DNA from 2 places in the Exiguobacterium sp. LL15 genome. Region 2 is predicted to be linked to the other one. Evidence: riboswitches for the same ligand, from Rfam matches in the RefSeq annotation. Region 2 holds a riboswitch; the other holds the start of a gene.
What was found. Region 2 has a riboswitch for S-adenosylmethionine ahead of metK (methionine adenosyltransferase). Riboswitches for the same ligand answer to the same signal wherever they lie in the genome.
Positions count from the first base shown of each region.

Region 1 (9,131 bases), on a different contig from region 2:
TACGATCTCGCTTTCTCTACAAAGTCAATATGGCGTGGATAAGATATGGATTACGGTCGGATTAGTCGTCTTGACGGCACTGATCATTTTTGGTGGTGTCCGCAGTATTGCGACAGTCGCTTCATTCATGGTTCCGATCATGGCAGGTGGTTATATCTTAATCGCCCTCTATATCATGGTGACGAATCTTGAAGTATTACCAAGTGTCTTTAAATTGATTTTCCAAGAAGGATTATTCGAGTTTAAGACATTAGCAGGGGGAGCAATCGGGGCGGCCGTTCTGAATGGTATTCGTCGCGGTTTGTTCTCGAACGAAGCCGGTATGGGTTCAGCACCGAACGCAGCGGCAACAGCGGAAGTCTCTCACCCGGTCAAACAAGGCTTGATTCAATCATTTGCGGTCTTCGTCGATACATTGATGGTCTGCTCGGCGACAGCGATGATCGTTCTCGTCAGTGGAGTTCCGACAAAAGATGCGAATGGAGATGCCTTAGCTGGTATTGATTTAGCACAGGGCGCACTTGCATCACAAGTTGGATCATTTGCGACAGGATTCATGGCACTCGCCATCTTCCTATTTGCGTTTAGTTCCGTCGTCGGAAACTACTACTACGGTGAATCGAACATCAACTTCATCCGTGAAAATAAACAAGTCATGATGGCATACCGCGTACTCGTCCTCGTCATGATCGTCTTCGGTTCACTTGTCGAGTCGGCTAGTCTCGTGTGGGCGTTAGCGGACATCTTCATGGGACTCATGGCGATCGTCAATCTGTATGCGATTTTCCGTCTCGCAAAGATTGCGAAGCTTGCCCTAGATGATTACATGACACAACGAAAAGCAGGGAAAGAGCCACGGTTTTATGCGGACTCGATTCCGAACTTGCCAGGGAAAGATACGCTTGAAGCATGGCAGGAATCAAAAGAAGACGAAAAAGCAATCTAAGGAAAAGGGAGTCAGAGAAATCTGGCTCTTTTTTTGTATAGAACGAATTTAAAAAGGGAATACAGAGTACAGAAGGGAGGGGGAGAATGGAAAACGTACATTTCGTCCGCGTCACGGATGCGGTCTGGGAGTCGTTCGGAAACGATCCCCACATCATCATGGACTGGATTTTATTCATTCATGAGACACAACCCGATCATGAACAATTATTCGCTCTCGAACAGACGAACGCCATCTATCATTTGATGAATCAAATCGATATCTACATTGATCAAGACACACATTACAACCTGGGACGAGCGATCGTTGGCGAAGAGTTGATTGTTAATGAGGAGAAAGCGGCGATTGTCGGTATTCTTCCCTTGCCACTCCTCATCATATCGGCTGAGGTGATGCGGAATTTCGATCAACGGGCACTCGCTTCGATTCATGATGAAGCTGGAACACCGGGCGAATTCGAGGATATCTGGGAACAGTTTGCTGATTTACGCGCCTATTTTCAAAAAGCAGAAGAAGCGGAAGATACGATTTTAATTTATTATGTCTGAACAGCTTCAAGCATAAAAAAAGAGACTCGCTTCCAAGTCGTAGACTGGAAACGGGTCTCTCATCGTTCAGATGAATCAAGACGTCTTCATATGGAAGATGTTCTCTTTTACGTGAATTGCCAGATTAAAAATCGATTTCGTCTGGATCCGGTCCGAGGCGGACATCTGTTGCCAGACGATCAATTTTCTCAAGATCATCGGCATCGAGTTGGAAATCAAAGACGTCGAAGTTTTCCGCAATTCGTGCTGGTGTAACGGATTTTGGAAGAGCGACGATGCCGTTGTCGAGATGCCAACGTAAGACGACTTGTGAAGGTGTCTTGCCATGTTTCTCTGCGATTTCCTTGAAATCATTGATTTCGAGGAATTTCCCTTGCATGAGTGGGCTCCATGCTTCGACTTGGATGTTGTGATCTTGCAAGTATTCGTGCAGTTCGTGTTGCGGTAATTGTGGATGCAACTCGACTTGGTTGATCATTGGTGCCATCAAGCCCTCTTCTGCCAATGTATCGAGGTGATGTTCTTTGAAGTTCGAGACACCGATCGCTTTGATCTTGCCTTCTTCATACAGTTCAACCATTGCTTTCCACGCTTCGATATAGCCTTCGACTGGCCAGTGGATGAGATAGAGGTCAAGATAATCTGTTTCGAGACGTTCGAGCGATTCTGCGAATGCTTCCTTCGTCCGACCGGCACGAATATCATCGTTCCAGACTTTTGACGTTAAGAAGAGCTCCTCACGTTTCACGCCGCTTTCCTTGATTCCTTTCGCGACACCGCGTTCATTTTTATAGACAGCAGCCGTATCGATATGACGATAGCCGACACGTAATGCTTCAGCGACAGCAGCAGGTGCTTCTGTCTCTTCATCTACTTGCCAGACACCGAATCCGATTTGGGGAATCGTAATACCGTTTGAAAGTTTTGCGTATTGCATGTGTTACTCCTCCTCATAAAACGTAGTTTAGATTTGCTCGTTTAGTTTAGCATGAACGAACGAAGACGTCCGTTTCTATGCTCATGGAGAAATAGGATATGATATAAAATAGAAGCGTAATAAAATCTGAATGCCTGTCCGAAAAAGGAGGATAACAGATGGCTCAAAAGAATAAAAAGCTATCAAAGGGAGCTTGGCTTAGTATTGGTGCCTTGTTAGTCACGCAGGCAGTGGGTCTGTTTCTTAGTGCGCGAAAGTCAGGACGTAATCCATGGGTTTGGGGAGGTGCTGGACTCGTTCAATTCCCGCTTCCGGCAATCGCTTACTTAATCTTAGAACGACAAGCGAAGCAGAAAAAATAATAAAACAGGTCCAATCGTCGACGCGATTGGACCTGTTTTATGGTTACGAAGAAATTCTTTCTTGCTTCGTCGCTGTCTTCTTCATGCGTGGCAATCCAAAGAAGATGGCAATCGATCCACAGACGAAGAGAAGGAACGGATAGAACAGATACGGAATCAGTTCCGGTGAAGCCGTTTTCGTCAATTCTGCTGCAATCAAGAGTTGCGCGCCATACGGAATGATGCCTTGGATACCACAAGAGAAGATATCGAGAATACTCGCTGATTTCTTACGATCAATCTCGTACGTATCAGCGATTTCAGCCGCCAGTGGTCCAGCGACGAGAATCGAGATCGTATTGTTCGCCGTTGCGAGATTCGTCGCACTGACGAGTGCTGCCATACTGAATTCGGCACCGCGACGCTGAGAAATCTTGCGCGTCAACGTCTCTTTCAAGTAGACGATTCCACCGTTGAACGTGATCAAGCTGACGAGACCACCCATGAGGAGTGTCAAGATGGAAATCTCCGCCATGCCAATCATTCCTTTTGACATCGAGAGGACGAAACCGCTTAAGCCGAAGCTACCGTCAATCATACCGATGATACCAGTGAGCAATGTACCACCGACGAGGACAAGGATGACGTTGACACCAAATAGCGCAAGGACGATGACGGCGAGATATGGAATCAGCTTGTAGAACTCGAATGCTTTGGCCGTTACCGCATCGCCAGAGCCAGAAACGAACGCAAGTAAGATGATCGTCAAGATAGCAGCTGGGAGAACGATCATGAAGTTCGTCCGGAACTTATCGCGCATGTTCGTTTTTTGGGTACGGACGGCAGCGATCGTTGTATCCGAGATGAACGACAGGTTATCGCCGAACATCGAACCACCAACGACTGACGCTGCTGCGATCGCAACGTTGATGCCTGTCGCTTCATGAATACCGAAGGCGATCGGCGCGAGTGCAGCAATCGTTCCAGTCGATGTTCCCATTGCCATCGAGATGAAGGCAGCGATGATGAACAGACCACTCATCAGTAATGACGGAGGTAGGAACGTCAAAGCAGCATTGACGGTTGCATCGATGGCACCGATTGCTTCTGCCGTTCCAGAAAACGTACCGGCTAATAAGAAGATGAAGACCATGATCATGATATCGGGATTTCCGGCACCCGTTGCGATTCGTTCGACCGTTTGATTGATGGATCCTTTCGTTGTGATTGCAGCAAAGATCAAAGCGATCAATGCGGCGATAAGGATCGGAAATTTGTAAAAGTCGTCATAGAAGATCCCGGCTCCGATGAAGAGGACCAGGAATACGACGAGGGGAAGCAGTGCCCATTTGTTAGGCGTGATCGTTTCATTCATTGTTGACACCTCGTTTCTCAAAGATACAAAAAAGACCCCTTCGCAAGAAAGAAGGAGGTCTTTATGAAATAAAGACGCTCTTCTTATCTCTCAAGCTTTCGCTTGCTGGATTTGGCACAGTACGAATCAAATCGTCCGCTGCCGAAACATCATTGGGCCAGTCCCTCCGTTTCTCGCGATAAAAAGAAGTCATTCAATTGTTGTAAAACACGTTTCTTACCGTACCGCATTGAGTAACGCGTGTCAACTGTACTTTACTGAAGTGCTTGTTTTAACGTCTGGACGTTTTCTTCCATCAATTTAAAATAAGAGCTGTTTTGCTGTGCTTTCGTGACGGACTCTAGATTATGAATCGTCACGGATTCAGCTCCGATTTCTTTTTGGATGACACGTGCGACCTTCGGTGAGACCGTCTCTTCGAACGCGACGTATTTCAAATCATGCATCCGTGCTTCTTTCACTAAAGCAGCCAGTTGCTTTTGTGACGGTTCATCGGAAGGAGAAATTCCCGCGATCGGCAGTTGTGTGAAACCATATCGTTCTGCGAGGTAACCGTAAGCGGCATGCGTAACGAGAAGTTCTTTTTTCGATCCATCAGCGACGGCTTGTTTGAATTCTTTATCTAGTGCGTCAGCTTGCTGATCGAACGCTTTTAAGTTTTTCTCGAATGTCGCTTTGTCTTTTGGTACTTCTTTTGATAAAGCAGTTGTAATCGAGCGTGCCATTGCTTTTGCATTGGTAGGATCGAGCCAGACGTGTGGATCGTATTTTCCGTGGTCATGGCCTTCTTCTTCATGCGCAGGTTCATCCGTTGCGTGATCATCGTGCCCTTCTTCTTCGTGGGCATGTTCGTCTTCACTATGCCCCTCTTCTTCATGTGCATGAAGCGTAGCATCAGATTCCAGTAAGTTGACGTCCTTACTCGTCTCGACGAAGCGGACGTCCGTGCCGTTTAGACTCTCCTGAATTTTTTTCGAATATGGCTCGAGCGTCGTGCCCGTTAAGAGGAACAAGTCACCCTTAGCAATTTCAGTGAGTTGTTTTGACGTCGGCTCGTAAGAGTGAGGATCTGCTCCAGGTGGGACGATCATCTTGACGTCGACTTGATCACCACCGATTTCGCGGGCAATAGCAGCTGTTGCGAACGTCGATGCATAGACTTCTGTCTGGGTTTTATCTGAAGTCGATGAATCGGTATTCGAACCGCAAGCGGCGAGGACACTTGCACTCGCGAAGGCGATTGTTAAAGCAGGAATAATTTTTTTCATTATATGATACCTCCATTATTAAAACGTAACTATTCCGATTTGGACTTTCTCACTATAGCGGAACGCTGGTGAAGCGTCAAGTAGGAATACCGAGACGTTCGACATCTTTTAAAACGGGGTAGAAGGATAATAAAGTGAAGAAACTGGCACGTCTTTTTGGAGGTGATCAAGTGAAACGTGAAACTGCATGGCTAATGGGGGGAGCTGCATTATTGACGACGGCAGCAGCGGGAGCGAGTATTTGGAACAATTATGGTGCACTACTTCGATGGACCGAACCCGCCTTGCCACTCACAGAAAAACAACTTGCACCGCGGACACTCATCTATAAACAGGTGGGGGACCGCACCTTACAGCTCGATCTCTATTATCCGCCGGGGGAAGGACCGTTTCCAGTTGCCATCTATGCACACGGTGGTGCATTCGTTCGTGGGGAGCGTGATGACATATTCTGCTTTAGTCCAATCGTTGACCGCCTACTTGAACTCGGAGTTGCCGTCTGTAGTATTGAGTATCGTTTGTTCGAAGAGGGCAGTTATTTTCCGGATAACCTCGAGGATGTACGGGATGCGTTATGTTTTTTGAACAAGGAAGCAGAGGACCTTCGCATTCTAAGAGGACGGATGATGGTATGGGGAGACTCAGCCGGAGCTGCACTCATGCTGACGACGGCACTTGCCCCATCTGCTTTCGTCGGTGAGCGTGATGAGCGGCACATGCCATTGATCAGTGGTGTGATCGCTTTATATCCACCGACGAACTTTTTGTTGTTTAATTTCATTCAAACTTGGATTGCCCACATTAAGTTCTACAAGGGGGGGCGAGAAGAATGGCGCAAGCTGATGACGCACGTCTCACCCGTCACACATTTATCGTCAGATGCCCCACCAATCATGCTTTTGCACGGTAAAAAAGATCCGATTGTTCCGTTTTCTCAAGCCTTGCATTTCGTTGAGAAAGGAGCAGATGTCGGAGCGGATGTTCGGTTATTTTCCTTTCCGAATGGTACGCACTCACTAGCTAGTTTCGCTCAGACAGAAAATCCGTTAAAGATCGAGCGATTACTTGAACGAATTGAACATTTCACCTGTCAGGTACTACTGTTGCCACCGCGACAACTTCCGAATGGAAAACATGATACAATCAGTCATATTTCTTAAATGAGGGAGACAGAGACATGACTGAAATTTGTTTAGTGCGGCATGGTCAGACGGATTGGAACTTAAACGAACGGATCCAAGGAAGAGAAGATATCCCGTTGAATGCAACAGGAAGAAGACAAGCGGAACTCAGCGCCGCTTATCTATCGAATGAAAAGTGGGATGTCTTGTTAGCAAGTCCCTTGTCGCGTGCCGTTGAGACAGCGGAAATCATCGGTCGTGCTGTTGGTTTAACGATCACAGCGACAGATGAGCGACTTGTCGAACGCGAATTTGGAGCCGCTTCCGGTGAACCGGTCGCAGCGATTTACGAAGCTGTTCAAGCGAACGATACGACGCTTGTGCCGGGTCTCGAAACGGAACAAGCCATCCAGGATCGCGTGTTCGATGCGCTACAGGAAGCGACACGCATGTATGAAGGGAAACGAATTCTAATCGTTTGTCACTCGCATACGATCAAGGCAGCATTATCGTCGATTGATGCGACATTCAGTTACCGGACACCTTTGAAAAACGCGTGTGCGAATTATATCCATCATACAGATCACTATACGATTGATCGCATCAACGTAGCAGACCACATCACGGACGAGGTCGAAAAACCTTAAGAGACGGGTGTGTTCGGATGCTCTGTCAAATATTGTTTGAACGTTTCTTTAGCGATACTTGTGATATGGGCACCACGTTTTGAACGACGATCCTTATACTCTTGAACGAGTTCTTCGCCAGCGAATCCATCTTCGACGACTTCGCGTAAGATCGATTCAGATAAATCATTTTTCATCATGACCATCTTACCCGTGAAGACATATGAGACGTTTTCGCTTAAGACAGTCCGTTCAAGAGGCGTGACGATCATCGCGGCAGGGTCATTATCAGGTCGTGAGATCGTGATTTCAATCAAAGCACGTAAATGTTTTGTGAACAATTCATCGACGATCGGCTGATCCGTTGGAGGAACGACGATTTCTGCAACCCACTGTGCCGTCTGTTCGGTACTGACCGTCAATCCGTCCTGAATGGCGACGGGAATCGTCGTATCACGTCCTGACTCATCCATTAAAATGCGTAATGTGCATAACTTAAAGGTTTTCATGAAAAAATGCCCTCCCTTGATCGCTTACGATTTTCCTACAGTATACCGTGAGGAATGTAAGACGGGAAACTTTTCCTGACGAAATTCGTATGAACTATGTTTAAATAAGACTAGATACTACTAAACAGGAGGATCGTTCATTATGCCGCAAGTACTCATTGGAATATTAGGAATCCTGGGTATCATTCTACTTGCCCACCATATCATCATGTATTGGCATGCTGAACCGACAGACCGCCCGACGCTTGCATATCGCATTGCGCTCCTGATTGCCTGTTTGCTACTCATTAGTGGAAGTGATCATTTAATCAGTATTTTCTACGCGGATTCCTTAGCTGAATTCGGTCAACGCATCACGTATATCGTCTTCATCGGAGGTGCACTTGGCTTCGCATGGTACTTTCGTAAGAAGATGGAACAAGCGCCAACAGAAATGACACCTGTCGGAAACGAAGCAGGATTAACATGAGAAAAAGCGCCGTTCATCCTGAGGGAGGAAGAACGGCGCTTTTTGGCGTCTTATTTTAACCCACTTGCCAGTCGGGTATCCCGAATCATGTCGAGTTTGAGCTTCCAGAGACGATCGCTGAATGTGACAGCATAGATCTCTGGCAAGCGCAGTCGTTTGTACTCTTCCCACAGACGACCAATCTGTGTTTCGTGGAAGTGGCGACTCTCTTCGATCGTCGGCACTGTATAGATCAACTCTCCATCCTTGAAGATCGGTTCAAGTAAGCGCTCGACCTTGAACTGTTCGATGCGGTTCCGGAACGATGGGTCCCGGACGTCGATGAGATCGACAGCTTCAAGTGTTGACGGATCTTCGTCCATCAACGTCACGTAATCGCCTTTGAACTTATCCGTCACCGGATCGATGATGCGATAGACTTCCTTGATATGGGGCGTCGTCGTCTTGGCTTTTGACGAGGATACTTTAATGACGGGTACGAGCTCGCCATCTACTTCACGTGCGACCAATTTGTAGACCATCCCAAGAGCCGGTTGCTCGTAAGCCGTGATGCCGCGTGTTCCGACGAGGAACGTATTGGCTTGGGCACCTTGGATGCGCAAGTCCTGGATGACGTATTCGTCGAGGTCCCCTGATAAGACGATGTCGACTTCCGGGAAGCCAGCTTCGTCAAGCATGTTACGGGCACGTTTTGACAGGTAGGATAAGTCGCCAGAATCGATCCGGATGCCGCGCAGTTTATGCCCTTTGGCTTGGAGTTCCTTCGCAACCGTGATCGCATTCGGAAGACCACTCTTGAGCGTATCGTACGTATCGACGAGTAATGTCGCCTGATCCGGATAATGAGAAGCGAATGTCCGGAATGCCGTCAATTCGTCATCGTGGAATTGAATGTCGGCATGTTCCATCGTTCCACCACACGGAATGCCGAAGTCGCGTCCTGCTGAAGCAAGACTTGTGACGTCAAAACCAGCCAGGTATGAAGCACGCG
Region 1 covers NZ_JANFNX010000003.1:10,837-19,967, reverse strand. The annotation lists gene NOM72_RS13170 (alanine/glycine:cation symporter family protein) at 1-946, shown strand, start outside; gene NOM72_RS13165 (hypothetical protein) at 1,033-1,494, shown strand; gene NOM72_RS13160 (aldo/keto reductase) at 1,619-2,431, opposite strand; gene NOM72_RS13155 (hypothetical protein) at 2,590-2,793, shown strand; gene NOM72_RS13150 (Na+/H+ antiporter NhaC family protein) at 2,837-4,147, opposite strand; SAM riboswitch class I at 4,228-4,332, opposite strand; gene NOM72_RS13145 (metal ABC transporter solute-binding protein, Zn/Mn family) at 4,402-5,415, opposite strand; gene NOM72_RS13140 (alpha/beta hydrolase) at 5,586-6,575, shown strand; gene NOM72_RS13135 (histidine phosphatase family protein) at 6,593-7,183, shown strand; gene NOM72_RS13130 (YwpF family protein) at 7,180-7,671, opposite strand; gene NOM72_RS13125 (hypothetical protein) at 7,814-8,140, shown strand; gene NOM72_RS13120 (nicotinate phosphoribosyltransferase) at 8,191-9,131, opposite strand, start outside.
Region 1: it holds a riboswitch for S-adenosylmethionine, as region 2 does, so the genes downstream of both, NOM72_RS13150 (Na+/H+ antiporter NhaC family protein) here and metK (methionine adenosyltransferase) in region 2, are expected to answer to the same signal.

Region 2 (9,131 bases):
CATTCGCGCTGGTGCCTGAATCCAGGATAAACCGACTAACAAAATGATGGCAAAGGCGATGTAGAGGACGAGATTGGCGATGAAGATGTACTGAATCGAAAAGGCAGCGATTTGACCACTGACTGCTGTCCCGAGCGCTACACCGACGTTTTGTGCGACATAGATCGCATTAAAGGCACGGCGCCCGCCTTCCGGCCAGATGACACCCGTCATCGCGTAGATCGTCGGAAAAACCATCCCACCGACGAATCCAATCAATCCAAGCATCGCGACGTATCCGAGGTACGTCTGATGAAATAGCAACAAGCCAACGGAAGACAGGACAAGTCCGATGACACTGATGACAAGCGTCTTCTTGCCACCGAGACGGTCAAACGCTTTTCCACCTAAGTAGTTTCCGACGATTGCTAAGGCAGAGTTGACGAACAATGCCATCCCTGCTTTTGTCATCGACTCTCCTAAATATTCATGAATATATAATGTATTAAACGGCCATAAAAAAGAGGATCCCGTCGTATTGATGGCCATCGCAAGGACGAGGATCCAGACCGCTTTTGGTAATTTTGGCATACCTGTGGTCCTCCTATTTCATTCTCAACCTTGCCACTTTACGCAATCCGTCCCCTAACTGTCAAGCTACTTCGCTTTTCGTCAACGAATCAAAAAATGATATAATGCAGAAAGAATCTTGCACATACTGAACCATTACTAGAAAAACAGACTATAGGAACAGGAGTCTATGCCATGTCACTTGCCCGTGTATTACCTTATACGAAACAATTACTCGAGTCCGTTATCGAGCCCGGAGACTGCGTCGTCGATATGACTGCCGGAAATGGACATGATACACAGTTTTTAGCAGAACGTGTCGGTCCAGAAGGAAGGGTTCTTGCGTTCGACGTCCAGGCACAAGCCATTGAGGAATCGACGCGACGTCTCGACGAAGCCGGAATGTTAGCACGCGTCGACCTTTACCATGAAAGCCACATCCATGTCGGTGCCCGTCTTTCGGACGAACAACGTCCTGTCCGCGCTGGTGTCTTCAATCTCGGATACCTGCCTGGAAGCGACAAATCAATCACGACGACCGGAGAAGAGACGCTTGAAGCACTCGATGCCCTCCTCCCGGTCCTCGCTCCCGGCGGTCTTGTCGTCCTCGTCGTCTATCACGGTCACTTGGAAGGAAAACGAGAACGTGACGCTGTCCTCGATTACGTCACAGCCCTTGATCAGCAAGATTATGCCGTTCTCCAGTACCGCTTCTTGAACCAACAAAATCATCCCCCGTTCATCATCGCGATCGAGAAAAAAGTACGCGGATGATGGGCACAAAAAAGTGATGCCCCTTTTTTAGAGGCATCACTTTTGTGATTTCATTCTTCAACAAGCTTAAAGAACAACATTAATTTTTCTGCAAACCGTGTGTTCAACCGTTCGAAACTAAAATGCGGAAAACCGTGTAGACGTTGTAAGTAAATCTGATCGCCACCCATTTTCCGGCATACTTCAAGTGTCAGCTTGACGTCTGCGAACTGATCGTCCGGTGCATAAAAACAAGCCAAGTTCACACGCGGCAGTTTTTTTCGTTCTTCGTCATGTACGACGATCTCTTCTTCGATTTCCCGGTACTGTGCATAGGTCAGTTCACCGATGCGAACGGTATCTTCCGTACTTTGACCAAACGGCAACGTACCGAGTGGCGCATCGGGCCGGAAACGATCGAACGCACTTGCGAAGACTTGTTTGACGCCTCCGAGTTGTTTCGAAGGGTGCCAATCAAACAACGGTGAAATGAATGCAAGGCTTGCTACCGGTAATTCATATTCTTGCAACAGACGATTGACGACGAGTGCGCCCATGCTACAAGCGACGATATGAATCGGTAGCTTGCGTTTCCCGGCTTCACGTAATGCTTCTTTTAACAGTTGACCATGTTCTTCAAACGAGATACGACGTGGGGCGTCGACGAGCAATACTTCATACTCTCGTTCGAGTACCCGAATCAAAGCTTCACTCGGACGGGCACGCAGTTGTAACGGATAGACTAATACGATGATTCCTGTTGGTTGTTCAACCACAAACTCACCTCTTCACTTCATACTTCCTATTTACGATACCTTATTTCAAACGCACACAAAACCGTCCCAAGACGGATTTCACGAGGCGACATGGCGAAGGCGAATGACAGATTCTACTTGCCCAAAGACTTCTTCCGTCATCTCACTGAGTTCTTCAAAACCGAATGAGGTCAAGAACTGACGCGCTTTATAGTTACGTGCCTCCACGTATACTTCGAGTGGGACGGCTCCTTGTCGTTCGAGTTCACGGATCAATCGTCGTCCGATTCCGTTTTGCTGATATTTCGGTAAGACGTACAGACGAATGATTTCCCACGTTCCCTCAACATCAACAGCATGAATGAAACCGACGATTTCCTCATCGATGATTCCGACATAAAAATACTCTCCCCGTGCTTCTTCTGCCGTCCGGATCGCACGAACAACCTCCTCTTGCGGATACGCTTCCTGCACGAAATGCGCTTTCGAGCGCTCGGAATAGATTTCTGCGTACGTATCCAACCAGGATGTGACGGCAATGTCATGAATACGTCCTGCATCGGCTGGAATAGCTTCGCGTATTTCCATAATCGGAACCCCCCTTTGTATTCATACGAATCGACTCATGTACTTTTACCCTCTTCTAGAAAAAACATTCGTTTCCTGCAAAGTTCCACGTAAACAAAAAAGTCCGAAAACCCGCGTAGGGTTCTCGGACTTTTTGATTATGCGAAACGTTTTGCCTGTTCTTCAAGAACTGCTGCTTTATCTGTTTGCTCCCATGGAAGCTCAACATCTGTACGACCGAAGTGACCGTATGCAGCTGTTTGACGATAGATCGGACGACGGAGATCAAGCATGTTGATGATTCCAGCCGGACGAAGATCGAAGTTTTCAGCAACCAATTCGACGAGTTGTGCTTCAGGAAGTTTTCCTGTACCGAATGTATCAACCGCGATTGATACCGGGTGCGCGACACCGATTGCGTACGCGAGTTGAACTTCTGCTTTGTCTGCAAGACCTGCAGCAACGAGGTTCTTCGCGACGTAACGTGCTGCGTATGCAGCTGAACGGTCGACTTTTGTTGGATCTTTACCAGAGAATGCTCCACCGCCATGGCGTGCGTATCCACCATACGTATCAACGATGATCTTACGACCCGTCAATCCAGCATCTCCTTGTGGTCCGCCGATGACGAAACGACCAGTTGGATTGATGAAGAATTTCGTTGCTGCGTCGATGTATTCAGCCGGGATGACCGGTGTGATGACGTGTTCTTTCAAGTCAGCTTGAATTTGCTCAAGCGTAACTTCTTCCGCGTGTTGTGTCGAGATGACGATCGTATCGACACGAACCGGCTCGTTGTTCTCGTTGTATTCGACCGTGACTTGTGTTTTTCCGTCCGGACGAAGGTAGTCGAGTTGACCGTTTTTACGCACTTCTGCCAAACGGCGTGCGAGACGGTGTGAAAGCGAGATTGGAAGTGGCATGAGTTCTGGTGTTTCTTTCGTTGCGTAACCGAACATGAGACCTTGGTCTCCTGCACCGATTGCATCGATTTCTGCATCAGACATGCTACCTTCACGTGCTTCAAGCGCTTGGTCTACACCAAGAGCGATGTCTGCTGATTGCTCATCGATTGATGTCAATACAGCACATGTGTCCGCGTCAAAACCGTATTTCGCGCGTGTATAACCGATCTCACGAATCGTTTCACGAACGACTTTTGGAATGTCGACGTAAGTGGATGTCGTGATCTCACCTGCAACGAGAACGAGACCTGTTGTAACAGAAGTTTCTGCCGCAACACGCGCGTTTGGATCCGCTGCGAGGATTGCATCAAGAATTGAATCCGAAATTTGGTCACAGATTTTATCTGGATGACCTTCAGTGACTGACTCCGACGTGAATAGTCGGCGATTAAGGTTTGTCATGTATGACCCTCCCAAAAAAGAATTTGACGGTGTACTCATTTCCCCTAGTTGAGTGGGACGGTAAAATGAAAAAAACCTTTCCAAGTCCAAAAAATGGTCAGGGAAAGGTTGTGCGTTCTTCCTTTACCCTCTTATCGTTCGAAGTGTTTACTTCGCTTCAGGAGAGCACCTTTTCCCTCATTAATATGTGAATTAATGTAGGACGGTTGCCGGGTTTCTTCGGGCCTTGTTCCCTCCACCTGCTCAGAATAAGAGTATCCGTTACGAATTACATGATATAAAGTTGTAACTACTCTGTCAAGCAAGGTTTCAAATTCTAGTCGAAACTTTTTGAAAGAGATGTTAAACTGTTAATGCTGAAAGCGTTTCCAGATAAATAGAAATCAGCACTAGAAAATGATTGCTCTCTCTTTAGTATGTCATATATAATAAATGTGTCATACTAAATACAGTGAGCCAAAACCAACGTAGGGGAAAGGTGGGGTCAGGATGCCGATGACGGTCCTGAATATCGAAGAACTACTCAAGAAAGAGCATGTGTTCAAACAACTATCTGTTGCTGAACTTGTCGAACATGCGATTCGAAACGAAGAAGGTGTCCTTGCTGAGAACGGCGCATTATCTGTAGAAACGGGGAAATTTACAGGTCGTTCACCAAAAGATAAGTTCATCGTCCGTGATTCTTCCTGCGAGTCTCACATTGATTGGGGTCATGTCAACCAACCAATGGATGGAGACAAATTTGAACAATTGTTGCAAAAGGTTCTTCGTTACATGAACGAAGCTGATCATCTCTACTACACAGAAGCTGCTGCTGGAGCAGATACGCACTTCACCCTTCCGGTCCGTGTGCTCACACAATATGCTTGGCATAACCTGTTTGCCAAACAACTCTTTTTACGCGAGTATCCTGAAGTGGCTGCCTTCGAACCGTTCACGGTCGTCTACGCGCCACATTTCAAAGCAGATCCTGCCGTTGACGGAACGAACTCCGAGACGTTCATCGCGATGTCGTTCGAACACCGAATCGTCTTGATTGGTGGAACGGAATACGCTGGAGAAATCAAAAAGTCGATCTTTTCCGTCATGAACTACCTCTTGCCACAAGAAAACGTCCTTTCGATGCACTGCTCGGCAAACGTCGGACACGAAGGCGACGTCGCCTTGTTCTTCGGTCTATCTGGTACTGGTAAGACCACCCTTTCAGCCGATGATAGCCGTCAATTGATCGGTGACGATGAGCATGGTTGGTCGCACGATGGTGTCTTCAACATCGAAGGCGGATGTTACGCGAAGACGGTCAATCTATCGCGTGAAAAAGAACCGCAAATCTTTGACGCGATCCGTTTCGGAACCGTCCTTGAGAACGTCGTACTCGACGAAGCCCGTCATCCTGATTACGATGATACATCGTTGACGGAAAATACGCGTGCTGCTTATCCGATTACGGCAATCGATAACATCGCTGTTCCGTCACGCGCTGGTCATCCGAAGACGATTGTCTTCTTGACAGCTGATGCGTACGGCGTCTTGCCTCCGATCAGCAAATTGACGAAAGAACAAGCGATGTATCACTTCCTATCAGGATATACATCAAAACTCGCTGGAACAGAACGTGGGGTCACGGAACCAGAAGCGACCTTCTCGACGTGCTTCGGTTCACCATTCCTTCCACTGATGCCTGAAAAGTATGCGACGATGCTCGGCGAATTGATTGATCGTCATGGTGTTACCGTTTATCTCGTCAACACGGGCTGGACAGGCGGTGCTTACGGAACAGGTAGCCGCATGAAGCTATCTTATACACGGACGATGGTCAACGCTGCCGTTAACGGCACACTTGCAACGATTCCAACAGAAGAACACCCGATCTTTGGACTTCATATGCCGCTCGAAGTTCCTGGTGTTCCAAGTGAGTTACTCAACCCGGTACGCGTCTGGTCGAATCCGGACGAATACGACACACAAGCGCGTTCGCTTGCTGAGAAATTCCAGAACAATTTCCTTCGTTTCGAGAGTGCGACGGATGCGATCAAGTCAGCTGGTCCGCGCCTATAAAGTAGAGTTTTCTGACTTGCATCAAAAAGATAGACACCGAATTTACATCAAGTAACCAAAAAATCTGAGTCCGATCTTCACGGACTCAGATTTTTTAGTTACTCCTTAATCCTTAGAAATTCTTCCTATTAGGCGATTCGAGACGAATAAAAACGTGTAATCCTACTCAGTTAAGAGAATGATTACACGTCGTCTTATGTCTAGAAAAAAGTCTTCAAACTCTTTTTTAGTTATATGATCGAGTCTGACTCTTCTTGAATATGTTTTTCTCGCTGCATGAGCCACTCTTGACTTTCCGTCAGTAATGCATAGGCTCGCGGAAGTGATACATTTAAACGCTGACTCAGCAGTTCAAACTGATCAAAATCACCTCGATCTGCACTAATCGCAAGCACTAAACAATCCCGAAACGGATGATCCTTTCCTTGTAGAACAATCTTCAGAGAATCTTCGAGTGGCAATTGATCGATGATATCGTCAATATCAACAGATAATAACGCATCGATGTGCGATAACAAGCCAATCATGTAAGCACTCTCCGGTTGTAGTGTTCGGGTTTCGGTAGCAAAGAGTTCACAGAGCTTCGCACAGTGTAAAGAGGACCGTAATAACTCATTTGACCACTCATAAGGACTAGCAAGCTTCATCTCACGTAAAACAATCAACGAAATCCAACTTTTGAGTTGCGAAAAGCCAAGCAGTGAAATCGCTTGACGAACGGAACTGACGGTATTGCGTAAACCCATTCCTGGAGAATTGATCAGCTGTAACACTTGAATACTAATATAGGGATTCGCTTCAATCTCATCAACGACCTCATCGTACTTTTCATCCGTATCGAGCCATTTCAACATTTTTAACAAAACCGGTAGTTGCGGTGGGACCGCCTTTCCTTTCATCAACATCGGTTTAGCATAAAAATATCCCTGAAACCAGTCATATCCCATGTCAAGACACCGTGTATGATCTTCGTGCGTTTCGACACGCTCAGCCAACATTCGGATATGAGGATAATTGCGACGAACAATATGAAGGATAGCACTTTGCTCGCGAGGGGAAATCGTCTCGATGTCGATTTTAATTAAATCGATCAACTCAAACAATTCCGCTCCATGCTGTCGGAGTAAATCCGTCACAAAATCATCGAGTGCTAACGTAAAGCCCGCGTCTTTCCAACTATGTAGAACAGACAGCATCTCTGTATCGATCTCAACTGTTTCTAGAATTTCAATGACGAATTGGCTTGGATCCAAATAATGAATCAAGTCACTTTTCAACAGCTCTGCCGTGAAATTAACAAATAGCTTCTTGCCTTCTGCTACATGATCTACTCCCATATGAACAAGTGTATTCGTCAAAACATCCATCGTCGCTAAATCACCATCAAACACACTGATTTGTTCAATCGAACGATACAATAGTTCAAATGCATCAATCGAACCTACTCGATTAACGATGGGTTGACGTGCTAATAAGATATCCATCGTTCTCATGCCCCCTCTATTCTTCTCTGATGTCATCTATTATATCAAAGTTTACTTTTTAGGAGATTATTGTTTTTTACAACATATCAATGTTCTTATTTTTTAATTCTATGCCATTTTCCGTAACACAAAAAAACAGCACGACATTGGTCGTACTGCTTGAACTATCACCTTTCATCCGGATTCCATATACCAGTCTCAAACCAATTCAACACATTCCGCGTCACACGCAACTTGTCATGAATCGGAAATTGATGGGCATAGGCATAAGTCTGAAGCATCGTTTTTTCGGAATAACGTGCGGCATAAGCCGTCGCGTGGCGTAAACGAACGTTCTCATCATACGCACCGTGAATCAATAACACTTCACCTTGAGGTTCGACATGGAGCGGCGAGCGAACCGCGTATTCATCAGGAACCGTATCTGGTGTACCTCCCGTGTATCGCCGCAGCATCTTTTGCATCGTCTTCTGCTCTTCATACGTCCACGTCAACTCCGTCACCCCTGCCCAGGAAACCGTTCGAGCGACTGGACGGTGATGCGCAAGGAGCAGTGCCATCTGTCCACCACGTGAAAATCCAAATGCGTGAACATGCGAAACACGTTGCTGTAACCAGTCAAAGGCGCTGCAGGCGTCTTCGATATCGTGATGTCCAAAGTCTTCTTTTCCCGTGCCGCCTAGATTCCCTCGATAGAAAGGTGCCATGACAAAAAAGCCTGCCTGTGCGAACGCGAGCAATCGAGTCGGTCGGACCATTCCGATCGAACGCGTTCCACCACGCAAGTAGAGAATTCCCTGACCGTTCACAACTTGCGGGAGTACGATATAGGCACCGACCCGTTCTCCATCCGCTGTGGTATAAAACATCCGAAACGTCCGAAACGGACCTTGCCGCGGAAGTTCAAACCAATCGGCGTTCGCTAAGTACACGGAGCGTCTCCGGAAGGACACGGTCCTTCATCATGAAACTGTATTGTCGATTCGTATCGAGACGTTCAGGGAGTTCCTCGAATAGAAAAGCACCGTCCGTTTCATCCACGGCAAGATGAGACGACAATGATCCGATTTGCGCGAAGTAGATGTTTTTGATGATCGTATCGCCTTTTCCGGCAACCCGATACTGCCCGACATATGAGAGGGAATCGATTTCCCCACCTGTCTCTTCCATCACTTCACGACGTGCAGCTTCTTCCGCCGTTTCCCCTGGTTCAACCTTTCCACCAGGAAATTCATAACCACGTTGCTTATGATGGGTCAGCAACCATTTTCCTTCGTACACGGCAATGACCCATACGTGCAAGGGACGATCCGAGAACGGATGGTCATCAAAACTTAACTCCACTTGATTTTGATAATAATCCAAGAATGTAATCACGTACGTGCACCTCATTTCTTCTTCTAACTTCACTTTACCTGTTTCACGGGTATTCTAAAAGTGAAAACGCTAGGATTACCTGTAAATCTGGAAAATGATAGCCTACTATCATCCACTAAAGACAAAAAAACAGCCGATGTTCCACTAGGGAACGATCGACTGTCGTTTCATATTACTTCAAACGTGCTTCGAGTTCTGCTTTTTCTGCTTCGAATCCTGGT
Region 2 covers NZ_JANFNX010000001.1:525,596-534,726, reverse strand. The annotation lists gene NOM72_RS02605 (MDR family MFS transporter) at 1-570, opposite strand, end outside; gene mnmM (tRNA 5-(aminomethyl)-2-thiouridylate-methyltransferase MnmM) at 724-1,323, shown strand; gene NOM72_RS02595 (serine aminopeptidase domain-containing protein) at 1,374-2,078, opposite strand; gene NOM72_RS02590 (GNAT family N-acetyltransferase) at 2,157-2,645, opposite strand; gene metK (methionine adenosyltransferase) at 2,783-3,991, opposite strand; SAM riboswitch class I at 4,120-4,246, opposite strand; gene pckA (phosphoenolpyruvate carboxykinase (ATP)) at 4,481-6,049, shown strand; gene NOM72_RS02575 (EAL and HDOD domain-containing protein) at 6,280-7,533, opposite strand; gene NOM72_RS02570 (alpha/beta hydrolase family protein) at 7,701-8,465, opposite strand; gene ytkD (RNA deprotection pyrophosphohydrolase) at 8,437-8,910, opposite strand; gene NOM72_RS02560 (glucose-6-phosphate isomerase) at 9,083-9,131, opposite strand, start outside.